4 regions of the Actinomadura napierensis genome follow, and region 1 is predicted to be linked to each of the others. Evidence: riboswitches for the same ligand, from Rfam matches in the RefSeq annotation. Region 1 holds a riboswitch; each other region holds the start of a gene.

Region 1 (3,200 bases):
AGGTCGCCGGGTAGGACGACCAGTCCCGAACCGGTGCGTCCCCGCGCGCGCTGGTGCGGTGCCGCCGCTCGCAGCGTCGCCGTAAGGTGCACGCCTCGCGTGCCGGGCCGCGCACCGGAGACACGTCCGTACGGGCTGCGCGCCTTGGAACGCCGTCCCGGCGCACCGTTCCCGAGGCCCGGGACGGTGAAGAGGCGCGGCTTGTAGGCGGCGTCCGCCGGAGCGGGCTCGCTCTCTCCCGAGCGGCCTTGGCCGCTCTCCATCGGCTGCTCGGACTGCGGCGGAACGGACTGCGGCGGAACGGGCGCGTCCTGCTGTCCGGGGCCGTCGGGAAGACCGCCGCCCCCGCCGTCCGGGCCGCCGGGCCCATCGTCGGGAGGACCCGGATCGTCGGGCGGTTCCGGCTCCTCACCGTGCTCTTCGAGGACCTCGTCGAGCTTCTGCCGGTCCAGGCCGGGCGCGTCGAAGGGGTCGCGGCGGCGCCGGTGGGCGAACGCCACCCGCGCCGCCGTCCGCACGTCGTCGGCCGTCACCACGGCGCGGCCGTGCCAGGCCGCCAGCGCGATCGCGGCGCGCGCCGTCACCAGGTCGGCGCGCAGGCCGTCCACCTCGAACGACGCGCACACGGCGGTGATCTGGCGCAGCGCGGCGTCTGTCAGCTCCACGCCGGGCAGCCGGCGCCGGGCGGCGGCGATCCGCCCGGCGAGGTCCGCCTCGTCCGCCGCGAAGGCCGCGGCGAAGCCGTCCGGGTCGTCCTCGAAGCGCAGCCGCCGCCGGACGACCTCGGCGCGCTCGGCCGGATCGCGGGTCGCGGCGACCTCGACGGTCAGCCCGAACCGGTCGAGCAGTTGCGGGCGCAGCTCGCCCTCCTCCGGGTTCATCGTCCCGACCAGCAGGAACCTGGCCGCGTGCCGGACCGAGACGCCCTCGCGCTCCACGTACGACTCGCCCATCGCCGCCGCGTCCAGCAGCAGGTCGACCAGGTGGTCATGGAGCAGGTTGACCTCGTCGACGTACAGGACGCCGCGGTGCGCCGCCGCCAGCAGGCCCGGCTCGAACGCCTTCACGCCCTCGGTCAGCGCGCGCTCGATGTCCAGCGAGCCGGTGAGCCGGTCCTCGGACGCGCCGACCGGCAGCTCCACCAGCCGCGCGGCCCGTTCCTCCCCTTCGCCCGCGTCGTGCGGGCCGTCCGGGCACGCCGGGTCGGGGTCGCCCGGGTCGCAGGAGAACCGGCAGCCCGGCACGGCCGGCACCGGCGGCAGCAGCCCGGCCAGCGCCCGCACGATCGTCGACTTCGCGGTGCCCTTCTCGCCGCGCACCAGCACCCCGCCGACGCCCGGTGACACGGCGTTGATCAGCAGGGCGAGCTTGAGGTCGTCCATTCCGACGACGGCGGAGAAGGGGTAGAGCGCGCGGGCGCGCCCCTCCGGCCGGCCGGTGTTCGTCGCCGACGCAGGTCGCACGTCTGTTCGTCCTTCCTCGGGTGTCCACGCCCGTGGCGGTGCCTGTCCGACGGCCGGAGTCTCCTGGCTCCCGGATCACCGCTCCCCCTCGGCCTTCCAGCACCGCGTGCCGTGGCCGCGTCGAGGGGGGCTCCCCTGGTCACAGTTGCGGGACAGCCCCGGATTCGCACCGGGTTCCTCCGCTTCCGTCGCCCGCCCAGGATCGCACACACCCCGGCCGCGCTCGACCCCGCCGTTTATCGGCGCACCGCCGGTAGATTTTGGCGATCCGCCAATCAAATGGTCTACTGGTCGGTATGGAACGACGCGCGGCCCCGCGCGGCGAGGCCGCCGGAGCCGCGACGCCGCGCCCCGGAAGTCCGAGGAACGCCAAGGGCCGCTACCAGCGCCTGCCGCGCGACGAGCGGCGCGACCAGATCCTCGACGTCGCGCGCCGGATGTTCACCGAACTGCCGTACGCGGAGGTGTCCACGGCGGCGATCGCCCGCGAGGCGGGCGTCCAGCGCGGGCTCATCCACTACTACTTCGGCACCAAGCGCGAACTGTTCCTCAAGGTCGTCCAGGGGCTGACGGCGACCGCCGCCGTGCAGGCGCCGCCGCCGGACGAGCGGATGACGCTGCCCGAGACCGTCGAGCTGTGCGTCAACCTGTTCCTCGACACCGCCGAGCGCAACGCCACCACCTGGTTCGCGGCGCTGGACGCGGAGGGCTTCGGGCAGGACCCGGAACTGCTCGACATCGTCAACCGGTTCCGCGACCGGACGGTCGAGCACATGCTCGCCGTCCTGCGCGTGCCCGCGCCGACCGGCACGCTGCGCGCCGTCCTGCGCGTCTACTCCGGGCTCGCGGACGCGGCGACGCGGCAGTGGCTCCAGGAGCGGACCCTCGACCGCGCGCAGGTGCAGACGCTGCTGACCAGGTCGCTGCTGTCGATGGTCACCGACATCGCCCCCGCGCTGGAGGCGCGCGGCGGCGGACCCGGGCGCCCGCTAGAAGCCGGGGACCGGCTGCTGCACGCCGCCGCGCACGGGAACGGCGAACCAGACGGCCTTCCCGCGAACGCCGGGACCGAGCCGTGACAGGGTCCGCAGCGTGCCCCAGCGGCCCCGCGACAGTTCCCGGACGATGCTGAGCCCGCGCCCGCAGTCCCCCGACGTCCACGAATAGCCCGGCAGCGCCGCCTCGACGTAGGCGTCGAACACGGCACACCTGACTTCGGCGCCGGGGACGCCGTCCACCGCGCGGGCGCCGTCGGCTCCCGTCCCGGCCCCGGAGGGGTCGCCGAGGTAGAGCCACAGCTCGTGCGGGCCGTGGTCGCCCGCGTGCTGGTGGGCGTTGGTGGCGAGCTCGCTCACCATCAGCTGGGCGTCGCCGATCGCCTCGTCCCGGACGCCGAGCGAGAGGAGGGCGTCGCGCAGCACGCGGCGCGCGTGGCCCGCGCAGCCGGGACCGCCGGGCAGCGCCCACACCCAGCCGGGCCTGGCGCCCGCCGGGACGTGCGCGCCGCCGGCGGCCATCGCGCCGGCCATCGTGTCGGCGGCCAGATCGGCCGCCGGATCGGCGGCGGGGACGTCCGGCGCCGGGTTGGCGAACCCGCCGGCGAGCGCGGCGGCGGCGATGCGGTCGTGCCCGGCGCGCGGCCCGGCGGTGTGCCGCGCCCCGCGCGGGCTCGCTTCGGTGGTCTCGGGCGGGGTCTTCACGAGTGCCTCCCGCGGGCCGCCTGCCCGGGCGCGCGGT
Region 2 (3,200 bases), on a different contig from region 1:
GAACCCCGCCGGAATGCCGCGCCGGCAGGTCGCCAATGCCTTCGCCACGTTCTGCTTGTACTGCGCGTGGAGGGCCGCTGTCGAGCGCTCCTGGGCTACTCGCCGTTCGTCCGCCGTCTCCGGGCACAGGTAGGCCATCTGCTGAATCGCCGGCGGGATGATGCCTCGCGGCATTCCTGCGCTCCACAGCGACTCTCCACGGCATGCACGCCGTCCGATTTCGATCTGTTCGCTGTCGGTAAGCAGGTCGCCATGCGGCGATCCGCCCCCATAGCCCAGGGTGTAACCACGAACGGAGCAGAGGAAGGCGATCTCCCTTTCACGCTGCGACAATTTCGCCATCACCTGCGTGAACGGCACCTTCCCTGACATGTCGGCGCGTTCGGCATGCCTGCAGTCGGCCCCGCTCGCGGCATAGCGGGGCGGCGTCTCCTGGTCGGCGGCGGCGCAGAGGACGAGTCCGGCGACGAGCGTCCCGCAGACCAGGCGAGGCATCCGAGGACCGGGCCGGTAGGTCGAAACGAGAATGAGGACCAGGGGCACCGCGCCGTACGCCCAGCGCACAGCCCCCCAGCCGCCCATCGGCAACCACAGACCAACGCATTGCTCCCCCCAGCGCGCCACGTCGTAGCCGTAGAGAGCCGGCTCGGCCAATGTCACGAATGCGAGCACCGCCGCCGTCGCCCAGCCGACGAACCGCCGCCGGACCATCAGCCACAAGAGGAAGGCCGGCAAAACGACCAGGATCGGCAAGCCGTGCAGCAGCCAGTATCCCGGAACGGACCAGAGTTCGGACTGGTGCGACCACCCCTGGCAGGCATCGGAAGCGATGACACTGAGATAGCCCTGGGCGCCCCTCTTCACGCCCAACAGTGAGATGACGACGCCCCTCACCGTCGGTTCTGCGGTAATGGCGACGGCGACGATCCATAACCGCATCTGCGTGCGCTGGCTCCAATGGGACATGGCCCCAGAACCCTAGTGAAGATCCACTCCCCCGGGGATGTTTCCGAGCAGAGCGCCCGGCGCCCACAGGGCCGGAGGCGCTCGCCCGACCGACCCCTCCTCGTCGACATAGCTTGACAGCTAAGGTTATTAGCCTTAGCTTGTAGCTAACATCATTAGCCAAGCAGGAGGGCCGCAGGCCATGAGCAGCGTCACCGTCCCGAGCGTCCGCAAGCACTCCGTCCCGCTCGTCGCCCGCCGCGTCGCCTGGGCGGCGAACGCGCTGTTCTGGAGCGCGTTCGCCGTTATCGAAGGCCTCAACCACGGCTGGCTCGCGGCGCTGGTCGCGGTCGCGTTCTTCATCGCGCCCGACCTGACGTTCCTGGCGGGGGCGCGCGACGCGCACACCGTCGAACGCGGGCAGCTTCCGGCGCGCGCCGTCCCGTACTACAACACCGCGCACCGCGCGCTGATCCCTCTCGCGCTGATGGCGCTCTACACCGTCTCACCGATCACGTGGGCGCCGATCTTCGCCGGTCTCTGCGGCTGGCTCGCCCACATCTCGATCGACCGCGCCGCCGGCTACGGCCTGCGCACCAAGGACGGCTTCCAGCGCCGCTGACCTCGCCCGCTCCCGGCGGTGCCGGTACGATCCCCGATGGCATGAACTGACGCGAGGTGCCCCTCGGGGAGAATCGGGAAGCCGGTGCGAATCCGGCACGGGCCCGCCGCGGTGACCGGGGAGCTGCCGCCCACGCGCGCGAGCGCGGCCACTGGCCCTCAGGCCGGGAAGGCGGGCGGCCCAGCGTCGATCCGGGAGTCCGAAGACCGGCCTCGCTCCAACGGCCGCCGTCCCGGCGGCCCGACCGCAGCGGGAGCCTGCCCATGAACCTCTACGACGTCATCCACCGCCGCCGCGACGTGCGCGCCGAGTTCACCGGCGCGCCGATCCCGGAGGACGTCCTCGACCGGGTCCTCACGGCGGCGCATGCCGCGCCCAGCGTCGGCCTTTCCCAGCCCTGGGACTTCGTCGTCGTCCGCGACCCGGACGTCCGGCGCGCCTTCCACGACCACGTCCAGTCCGAGCGCGACGCCTTCGCCGCCGCCCTCACCGGCGACGCCGCCGAACGCTTCGCCCGCATCAAGATCGACGGGGTGCTCGAATCGAGCCTGTCGATCGTGGTCACCTACGACGCCGAGCGCGGCGGCCCGGCGGTCCTCGGACGGCACGCGATCGCCGACGCGGGCCTGTACTCGGTGTGCCTGGCGATCCAGAACCTCTGGCTGGCGGCCACGGCCGAAGGCCTGGGCGTCGGCTGGGTGTCGTTCTACCGGGAGCCGCACCTGCGCGACCTCCTCGGCATACCGAAGGGCATCCGGCCGGTCGCCTGGCTGTGCCTGGGCCCGGTCACGCACCTGGAGACGGTCCCCGATCTCGAACGGCACGGCTGGCGCCGGCGCCGTCCTCTGGACGCCGCCCTCCACCACGACCGCTGGTGAACGCGGCACCCGAATGGTCCGGCCCCAGACAGTAAGGTCGCCGCCATGGGCGAAATACGGGTGGTACTGATCGGAGGGACGTCGAACACCGGAAAGTCGACCATCGCGGCCGCCGTGGCGGACGAGCTCGGCTTCGAGCACAGGTCGACGGACTACCTGGCACGCCACCCCGGACGGCCCTGGCGCACCCCGGAGCGCGAGGTCCCGCCGCACGTCGCCGACCATTACGCGACGCTCACGACCGATGAGCTGATCAGGTCCGTCCTCGACCATTACGAAAGGCTGTGGCCCCGCATCGCGGAAATCGTCACGGATCACGCGACGGGGCCCGGCCCCGGACTCGTCCTGGAGGGCTCGGCGCTCTGGCCGGCCCGCGTCGCAGAACTGGCCGTCCCGCACACGGCCGCCGTGTGGTTCACCGCCGACCCCGCCGTCCTGCGCGCCCGGGTGCAAGCGTCCGGCCGCTACGACGAGTCCACGCCCACGGAACGGCACTTGATGAACCGGTTCCTCGCCCGTACCGAGCGCTACCAGACCCTCATGCTGGACGCCGTCGACAGGCTGGGCCTCGCTCGCATCGACACGGGAACCGGCCGGTCCGTGCCGGAGCTGGCCGGCATGGTGCTCACGACCGTCCACGCACAGGACGCCGTCGGACGCTCACCCGCCGCCCCCTGACCGGCCGCGGTCACCGACCCGCCGCCGCGAGAAGGGTCGGGGCGGTTCCGGGCAATCAAGGACGTGACCACCCTCCA
Region 3 (3,200 bases), on a different contig from region 1:
CCGCCAGCGTGCGCAACATCCGCCCGTACAGCTTGCGGGCCGGGACCTGCCGGACGTACCGGCCCTCCTTTTCGGCCGCCCGGTACGCGGCGTCGAAGGCGTCGCCCCACAGGTCGGTCAGCTCCGGGACCTCCTTCGGGTCGAACAGCGACCACGTCTCGTCCGCCTCGACGCGGCGCATGAACTCGTCCGGGATCCAGTTCGCCAGGTTCAGGTTGTGGGTGCGGCGCGCGTCCTCGCCGGTGTTGTCGCGCAGCTCGAGGAACTCCTCGACGTCGGCGTGCCACGGCTCCAGGTACACGCAGGCGGCGCCCTTGCGGCGGCCGCCCTGATTGACGGCGGCGACGGACGCGTCGAGGGTGCGCAGCCACGGGACGATCCCGTTCGAGTGCCCGTTCGTCCCCCGGATCAGCGACCCGCGCGAGCGGACCCGCGTCCAGGAGATCCCGATCCCGCCCGCGTACTTGCTGAGCCGCGCGACCTGCCCGTACCGCTCGTAGATCGCCTCCAGCTCGTCGCGCGGCGAGTCCAGCAGGAAGCAGGACGACAGCTGCGGGCGGCGGGCCGCGGAGTTGAACAGCGTCGGTGAGCTGGGCAGATACGACAGCGTGCTGAGCAGCCCGTACAGCTCCGCCGCCTCGTCCACGCTCTCGGAGAGCCCGACGGCGACGCGGAGCAGGAAGTGCTGCGGGCGCTCCAGGACGAGCCGGGTGCGCGGATGCCGCAGCAGGTAGCGGTCGTAGAGGGTGCGGAGCCCGAAGTACCCGAACCGGTCGTCCGCGTCCTCGTCGATGAGCGCGTTCAGGGCCGCGGCGTTGGCGGCGACGAACGCGGCGGGGCCGTCCGCGAGGAGGCCCTCGGCGTGCGCGGCGGCGACGGACCCGGCGAACGTCCGGACGCCGGCCTCGGCCGCCTCGTCGCGGACGCGGGCGGCCAGCAGCCGCGCGGCGACCCGGGAGTACCCCGGCTCCACCGCGACGAGCGCGGCGGCCTCCCGGGTCGCCAGGTCGCGCAGGTCGGCGGCGCTCGCGCCGGCGCCGCCCCGGACCGCGCCGAGCACCCGTTCCGGCGCGGTCCCCTCGATGCCGGCGCAGGCCGCCGCGACCTCGGCGGCGATCCCCCCGGTGGCGGCCGCCTCCGCCGGAGCCCGCATGGTGACTGTCACGTTCTCTCCCTCGTGAGCCGGCCTCGCGAGGGCGTGCGAACGGGCGCGACGGCATGCTGCCGCGCACCGTCCCCCGGCTCACCCGCGAAGCCTCGGACGTACGGCGTGCATGGCAGGTCTTCGGACTCGCGGGCGCCCGCGCCTCCTGCCGGAGACGCGACCTACTGGCCGTCGCTTCCCGATCCGGTCGCCCGGTTCAGTGCCTGTGACGGCGGTCGTTCCCGCTCACCGCTGCGGGGCAGTCCCGGACTCTCACCGGGTTCCCTCTCACGACGCCCCCGCCGCGAGCGGCGGGGGCGAACCAGCACGGGGTTGAACCCTACATCTTGTTGATCCTCATTGCGCAACCCCAACATGTAGGGCGCGTCGGGACCGGTTCCCGGGGTCGGATGCGGCCGGCCGGACGGAGGTGGGACGATGTCCCCGTCATGTCCCCGCGTCCCCGGCAGCCGGTCTTCCGCACCGCGCGCGCAGTCGTCTTCGCGACCGTCTGCGTGTCGTTGGCGACCCTCGGCCACGCCCTGGCGTCGCACGAGCCGGTGCCCGGCTGGGCGGTGCTCGCCGGGTTCGGCGCGGTGCTGGTGGTCACGCTGGCGCTCGCGGGCCACGAGCGGTCCCTCCCGACGATCACGGGCGGGCTGCTCGGCGGGCAGTTCGCGCTGCACGCGCTGTTCACGGGCGCGACCGACGGCATGCGCCACTGCGAGGCCGCCGTCCAGGCGGGGCACGGCGCGGCGATGCCGATGCACGGCCCCGGCACCTCGATGACGCTCGCGCACTGCGCGGCGGCCGTGGTCGCGGCGTGGTGGCTGCGGCGCGGCGAGCGGGCCGCGTGGTCGCTGGCGCGGCGCGTGGCGTCCGCCGCCGACCGCCCGATCCGGCTGCTGCTCGCCCTGCTGCTCGTTGAACCGGCGGAGCGTCCGGTCCGTACCCCCGTGGTGCCGGTGGCGGCCGGCGCCATGGCCACGGGACGTGCGCTCCGGCACCAGGTCGTCCGGCGGGGACCCCCGCCGCGTTCGAGGGCGCTCGCTCACCTCTGAGCGGAGCGCCGTACGTCACCGGACGCCGGTCCCGGCGTGTCCGGTCCGACCCGTACGACTCGAACGGAGTTCCGTTTTGCCTTCCCTGTCGCACGCCCGCCGCCTGGGCGCGGTCGCGTCGCTGGCCGGCCTCGGCGTCATCGCGCTCGCCACCGCCGCGTCCGCGCACGTCACCGTCAACCCCAAGACCGCCGAGCAGGGCTCCTACGCCAAGATCTCGTTCCGGGTGCCGAACGAGGAGGACAAGGCCGACACGACCAAGCTCGTCGTCGACCTCCCCGCCGACCACCCGGTCTCGTCGGTGTCGGTCCGCCCCGTCCCCGGCTGGACGGCGAAGGTCGTGGAGTCCAAGCTCCCGGCGCCGGTCAAGACCGAGGGCGGCGAGCTGACCAAGGCCGTCACCCAGATCACCTGGTCCGGCGGGAAGATCGAACCCGGCCAGTTCCAGGAGTTCGACGTCTCGCTCGGCCCGCTGCCCACCAACACCGACACGATGACCTTCAAGGCCGACCAGACCTACTCCGACGGCCAGGTCGTCAAGTGGGAGCAGGACCCGGGCGACGGCTCGAACGAGCCCGAGCACCCGGCGCCCACGCTGAAGCTCACCCCGAAGGGCGCCGCCGACACCGCGGCCGCCGGGCTCACCGCGCAGTCGAAGCCCGCCGCCGCCAAGGCCGAGGCGGACTCGGACGACGGCACCGCGCGGGTGCTCGGCGGCGTCGGCATCGGCGTAGGCGTGATCGGCATCGCGGTCGGCGGCTACGGCCTGTCCCGCGCGCGGAGCCGGGCGTGACCCGGGCCGTCCGGCGCGCCGCCGCCGGGATCGCCGCCGCCGGCGCCGCGCTCGCCCTGACCGCGTCCCCCGCCTCCGCGCACACCTCGCTCACCGGGGCCAGCCCGGGGCAGGACGCGACGGTCGCGCCGCCCGCGCAGGTCGTCCTGACCTACGCGGACCCGGTGCAGCTGCCGCAGGTGGTGATCACCGACGCCAAGGG
Region 4 (3,200 bases), on a different contig from region 1:
TACTTCGTTCCTCGACCCCACTCCTCGCACGCGGCGCATACGGAAACCGGGCGCGCCGCGAGGCGCGCCCGGAGTGTCCCTGCTCGTAGCCGGAGAGGCGCGCCCTCAGCCCGATACTCGCTTGGCGATCGCGTCGCCGATCTGGGCGGTCGACCGCGTCCCGAGGGCGCCGCGCTCGGCCAGGTCGTCGGAGACGGCCTGCTCGACGCGGCGGGCGGCGCCGTCCGCGCCGATGTGGTCGAGCAGCATCGCGACCGACAGGATCGTGGCGGTCGGGTCGGCCTTGCCCTGCCCGGCGATGTCGGGGGCGCTGCCGTGCACCGGCTCGAACATCGACGGCGCCGTCCGGTCGGGGTTGACGTTCCCGGACGCGGCGAGCCCGATGCCGCCGGCGATCGCGGCGCCGATGTCGGTGATGATGTCGCCGAACAGGTTGTCGGTGACCACGACGTCGAAGCGCTGCGGCTGGCCGACGAAGAACATGGTGGCCGCGTCGACGTGGCAGTAGTCGGTGCCGACCTGCGGGTACTCCGCGCCGACCCGCTTCAGCGTGCGCTGGTAGAGGTCGCCGGCGAAGGTGAGGACGTTGTCCTTGTGGACCAGTGTCAGCTTCTTGCGGGGGCGCGACGCCGCGACCTCGAACGCGTACCGGACGACCCGCTCGACGCCGAAGGCGGTGTTGACGCTCTCCTGCGTGGCGACCTCGTGCGGGGTGCCCTTGCGCAGGACGCCGCCGACGCCGGTGTAGGGGCCCTCGGTGCCCTCGCGGACGACGACCATGTCGATGTCGTCCGGCGTGACGTCCGCCAGCGGGGTCTTCACGCCCGGGAACAGCTTCACCGGGCGGAGGTTGACGTAGTGGTCGAGCTCGAAGCGGGTCCGCAGCAGCAGCCCGCGCTCCAGCGTCCCGCTCGGCACGCTCGGGTCGCCGACGGCGCCCAGCAGGATGACGTCCTGGCCGCGCAGCTCCTCCAGCACCGAGTCGGGCAGCGTCTCCCCGGTCCGGTGCCAGCGGGCGGCGCCCAGGTCGTAGGAGGTCTGCTCGAACGCGAGGTCGCCGGACGGGGCGACGGCCTCGAGGACCTTCAGTCCCTCGGCGACCACCTCGGGGCCGATCCCGTCACCGGGGATGACGGCCAGACGAATGCTGCGGGAAGCCATGGGCGTACTGTACTGCAAACGTCTCACTGCTTGGGCTTTCATCTCATATCCCGGTACGCGGGTCTCGCCGCCGGCGGCCGGGGCGTCACCTTCGTCACTCTTCGCGGGGTTGACGGGCCGGGTGCGAGAGGAGACGCTCTCCTCGACAAGTTCACATCGAGGCGACGGTGCGCAGGAACCTGGTGCGAATCCAGGACGGTCCCGCCACTGTGACCAGGGAGTCTCCCCCGCTCGACGACCACGACCGGCACGCGCCGGCGGGAAGGTCGGAGGGAGACGGCGATCTGGGAGTCAGGACACTGACCCGTCGTCCTCCCGCAACCGGGGCGAGTGCACCCCGTGAGGAGAACCCGACATGGCCGAGTCCGCCGTACCGTCCGCCGCGTCCCCGCAGGCCGAGCCGTCCCCCGCGCCGCTGCGCCTGCCGATCCGCGACATCGTCCCCTGGGCGGTGCTGGCCGTGGCGCTGGCCGCGATCCTGATCTACTTCGTCGGCGCCGAGCAGGGCGCGACGTCGGTCTTCGGCGGCACCTGGGTGCACGAGTTCACCCACGACGGCCGGCACCTGCTCGGCTTCCCCTGCCACTAGGCCGGGCCGATGATGAGAGCACTGCTTGTCCGCGGGATGCTCGCGGGCCTGGCCGCGGCCGCCCTCGCACTGGTCATCGCCTGGCTGTACGGGGAACCGCAGGTCGGGCACGCCATCGCGTTCGAGGAGGCGAAGGCGCACGCCGAGCACGCCGGGCACGAACCCGAGGTCGTCAGCCGCACCGTGCAGCAGACCGCCGGCCTGATCACCGCGATGGCGGTGTACGGGGTGGCGCTCGGCGGGCTGTTCTCGATCGCGTTCGCCTTCGCGTCCGGGCGGCTCGGACGGCTCGGCGCCCGCGCCACCGCCGCCCTGGTCGCCCTCGCCGGGTTCGTGGCGATCGAGCTGGTGCCGTTCCTGAAGTACCCGGCGACGCCCCCGGCGGTCGGCAACCCGACGACCATCGGCGGCCGGACGGCGCTGTACTTCTGCATGATGGCTCTGGGGGTGCTGGCGACGACCGCGGCGGTGATCGTGTGCCGCCGCCTCGTCCCCCGGCTCGGCGCCTGGAACGCGGTCACGGTGACCGCGATCGGCTACGCCGTCCTGCTGGCGGTCGTGTACCGGCTCACGCCGAAGCCCGACGCGATCCCGGAGCACTTCCCCGCGACGGTCCTGTGGAACTTCCGGATCGCCTCCCTGGGCGTCCAGCTCGTCCTGTGGGCCACGATCGGGCTGCTGTTCGGCTACCTGACGGAACGGGCCGGCGCCCGCCGCCGGTCCCTCGCCCCCGCCTAACCGGAGCGACCGGGCGCCCGGCGGAGACCGCAGTCCCCGCACATCTCCCCGCCGGGCGGGACGCGGTAGTACAGGCAGCAGTTGCGGCGGACGAATCCGCGCGGGCCGAACGCCCCCGCTCCCGCGAGCGGGGGCCGGGCCAGCAGTTCGCGGACGAGGGCGCCGCGGAAGGGGTCGCGCGGGCCGACGTTCAGGCCGCCGGCGAGGGCGGAGGCCGCGTTCCCCCACAGCAGGCCGTCCGCGAGGCGGGAGACGGCCCGCATCGTGGCGCGCAGCGGCTCCAGCTGGCCGGTGACGACCGCGTCGTGGACGAGATCGGCGGCCTCGGCCGGGCCGTCGGCGCGCCATCCGCGCGGGTCGGCGAGCCAGAGGGCGATGGGCGCGCCCGGCGCCCATCGCCAGTGCAGGCCGGACAGGTCGGGCACGATCCCGTGGACCGCCGCCGCGACGACCGGCGACCACAGCCGCGACGCGAGGCCCTGGAACAGGATGGACGCCGCGACGCGCCGTTCGCCGGTGCCGAGCCGCTCGGCGTAGCGGTCGGTGAGGTCGGCGAGCCGGACGGGGTCGCGCTCGGGCAGCGGCCGCCACGTCGGATCGGCCTCCTCGGCCGGATCGGTGGTGATCGCGAAGTACGGCCCGAGGCGCCCGGCGGCGCGCAGGGCCCGCGCGACCTCCTCGGTCCCGGCGGGCAGGGGCGGCGGCATGGGCT

The links. A riboswitch is a leader RNA that binds a small molecule or an ion and turns the genes downstream of it on or off. The one in region 1 is predicted to bind cobalamin.
Region 2: it holds a riboswitch for cobalamin, as region 1 does, so the genes downstream of both, bluB (5,6-dimethylbenzimidazole synthase) here and ABD296_RS38420 (VWA domain-containing protein) in region 1, are expected to answer to the same signal.
Region 3: it holds a riboswitch for cobalamin, as region 1 does, so the genes downstream of both, ABD296_RS34175 (ribonucleoside-diphosphate reductase subunit alpha) here and ABD296_RS38420 (VWA domain-containing protein) in region 1, are expected to answer to the same signal.
Region 4: it holds a riboswitch for cobalamin, as region 1 does, so the genes downstream of both, ABD296_RS22190 (CbtB domain-containing protein) here and ABD296_RS38420 (VWA domain-containing protein) in region 1, are expected to answer to the same signal.

What each region holds. Positions count from the first base shown of each region.
Region 1 covers NZ_BAAAMR010000101.1:22,623-25,822, reverse strand. The annotation lists gene ABD296_RS38420 (VWA domain-containing protein) at 1-1,382, opposite strand, end outside; cobalamin riboswitch at 1,521-1,642, opposite strand; gene ABD296_RS38415 (TetR/AcrR family transcriptional regulator) at 1,760-2,542, shown strand; gene ABD296_RS38410 (ATP-binding protein) at 2,453-3,163, opposite strand.
Region 2 covers NZ_BAAAMR010000059.1:15,940-19,139, forward strand. The annotation lists gene ABD296_RS28800 (hypothetical protein) at 1-966, opposite strand, end outside; gene ABD296_RS28805 (DUF4260 family protein) at 1,148-1,567, shown strand; cobalamin riboswitch at 1,605-1,796, shown strand; gene bluB (5,6-dimethylbenzimidazole synthase) at 1,831-2,445, shown strand; gene ABD296_RS28815 (hypothetical protein) at 2,491-3,123, shown strand.
Region 3 covers NZ_BAAAMR010000078.1:7,826-11,025, reverse strand. The annotation lists gene ABD296_RS34175 (ribonucleoside-diphosphate reductase subunit alpha) at 1-1,165, opposite strand, end outside; cobalamin riboswitch at 1,259-1,486, opposite strand; gene ABD296_RS34170 (hypothetical protein) at 1,594-2,205, shown strand; gene ABD296_RS34165 (YcnI family copper-binding membrane protein) at 2,282-2,998, shown strand; gene ABD296_RS34160 (copper resistance CopC family protein) at 2,995-3,200, shown strand, end outside.
Region 4 covers NZ_BAAAMR010000039.1:34,345-37,544, reverse strand. The annotation lists gene ABD296_RS22195 (3-isopropylmalate dehydrogenase) at 106-1,161, opposite strand; cobalamin riboswitch at 1,292-1,483, shown strand; gene ABD296_RS22190 (CbtB domain-containing protein) at 1,517-1,750, shown strand; gene ABD296_RS22185 (CbtA family protein) at 1,760-2,488, shown strand; gene ABD296_RS22180 ((2Fe-2S)-binding protein) at 2,485-3,195, opposite strand.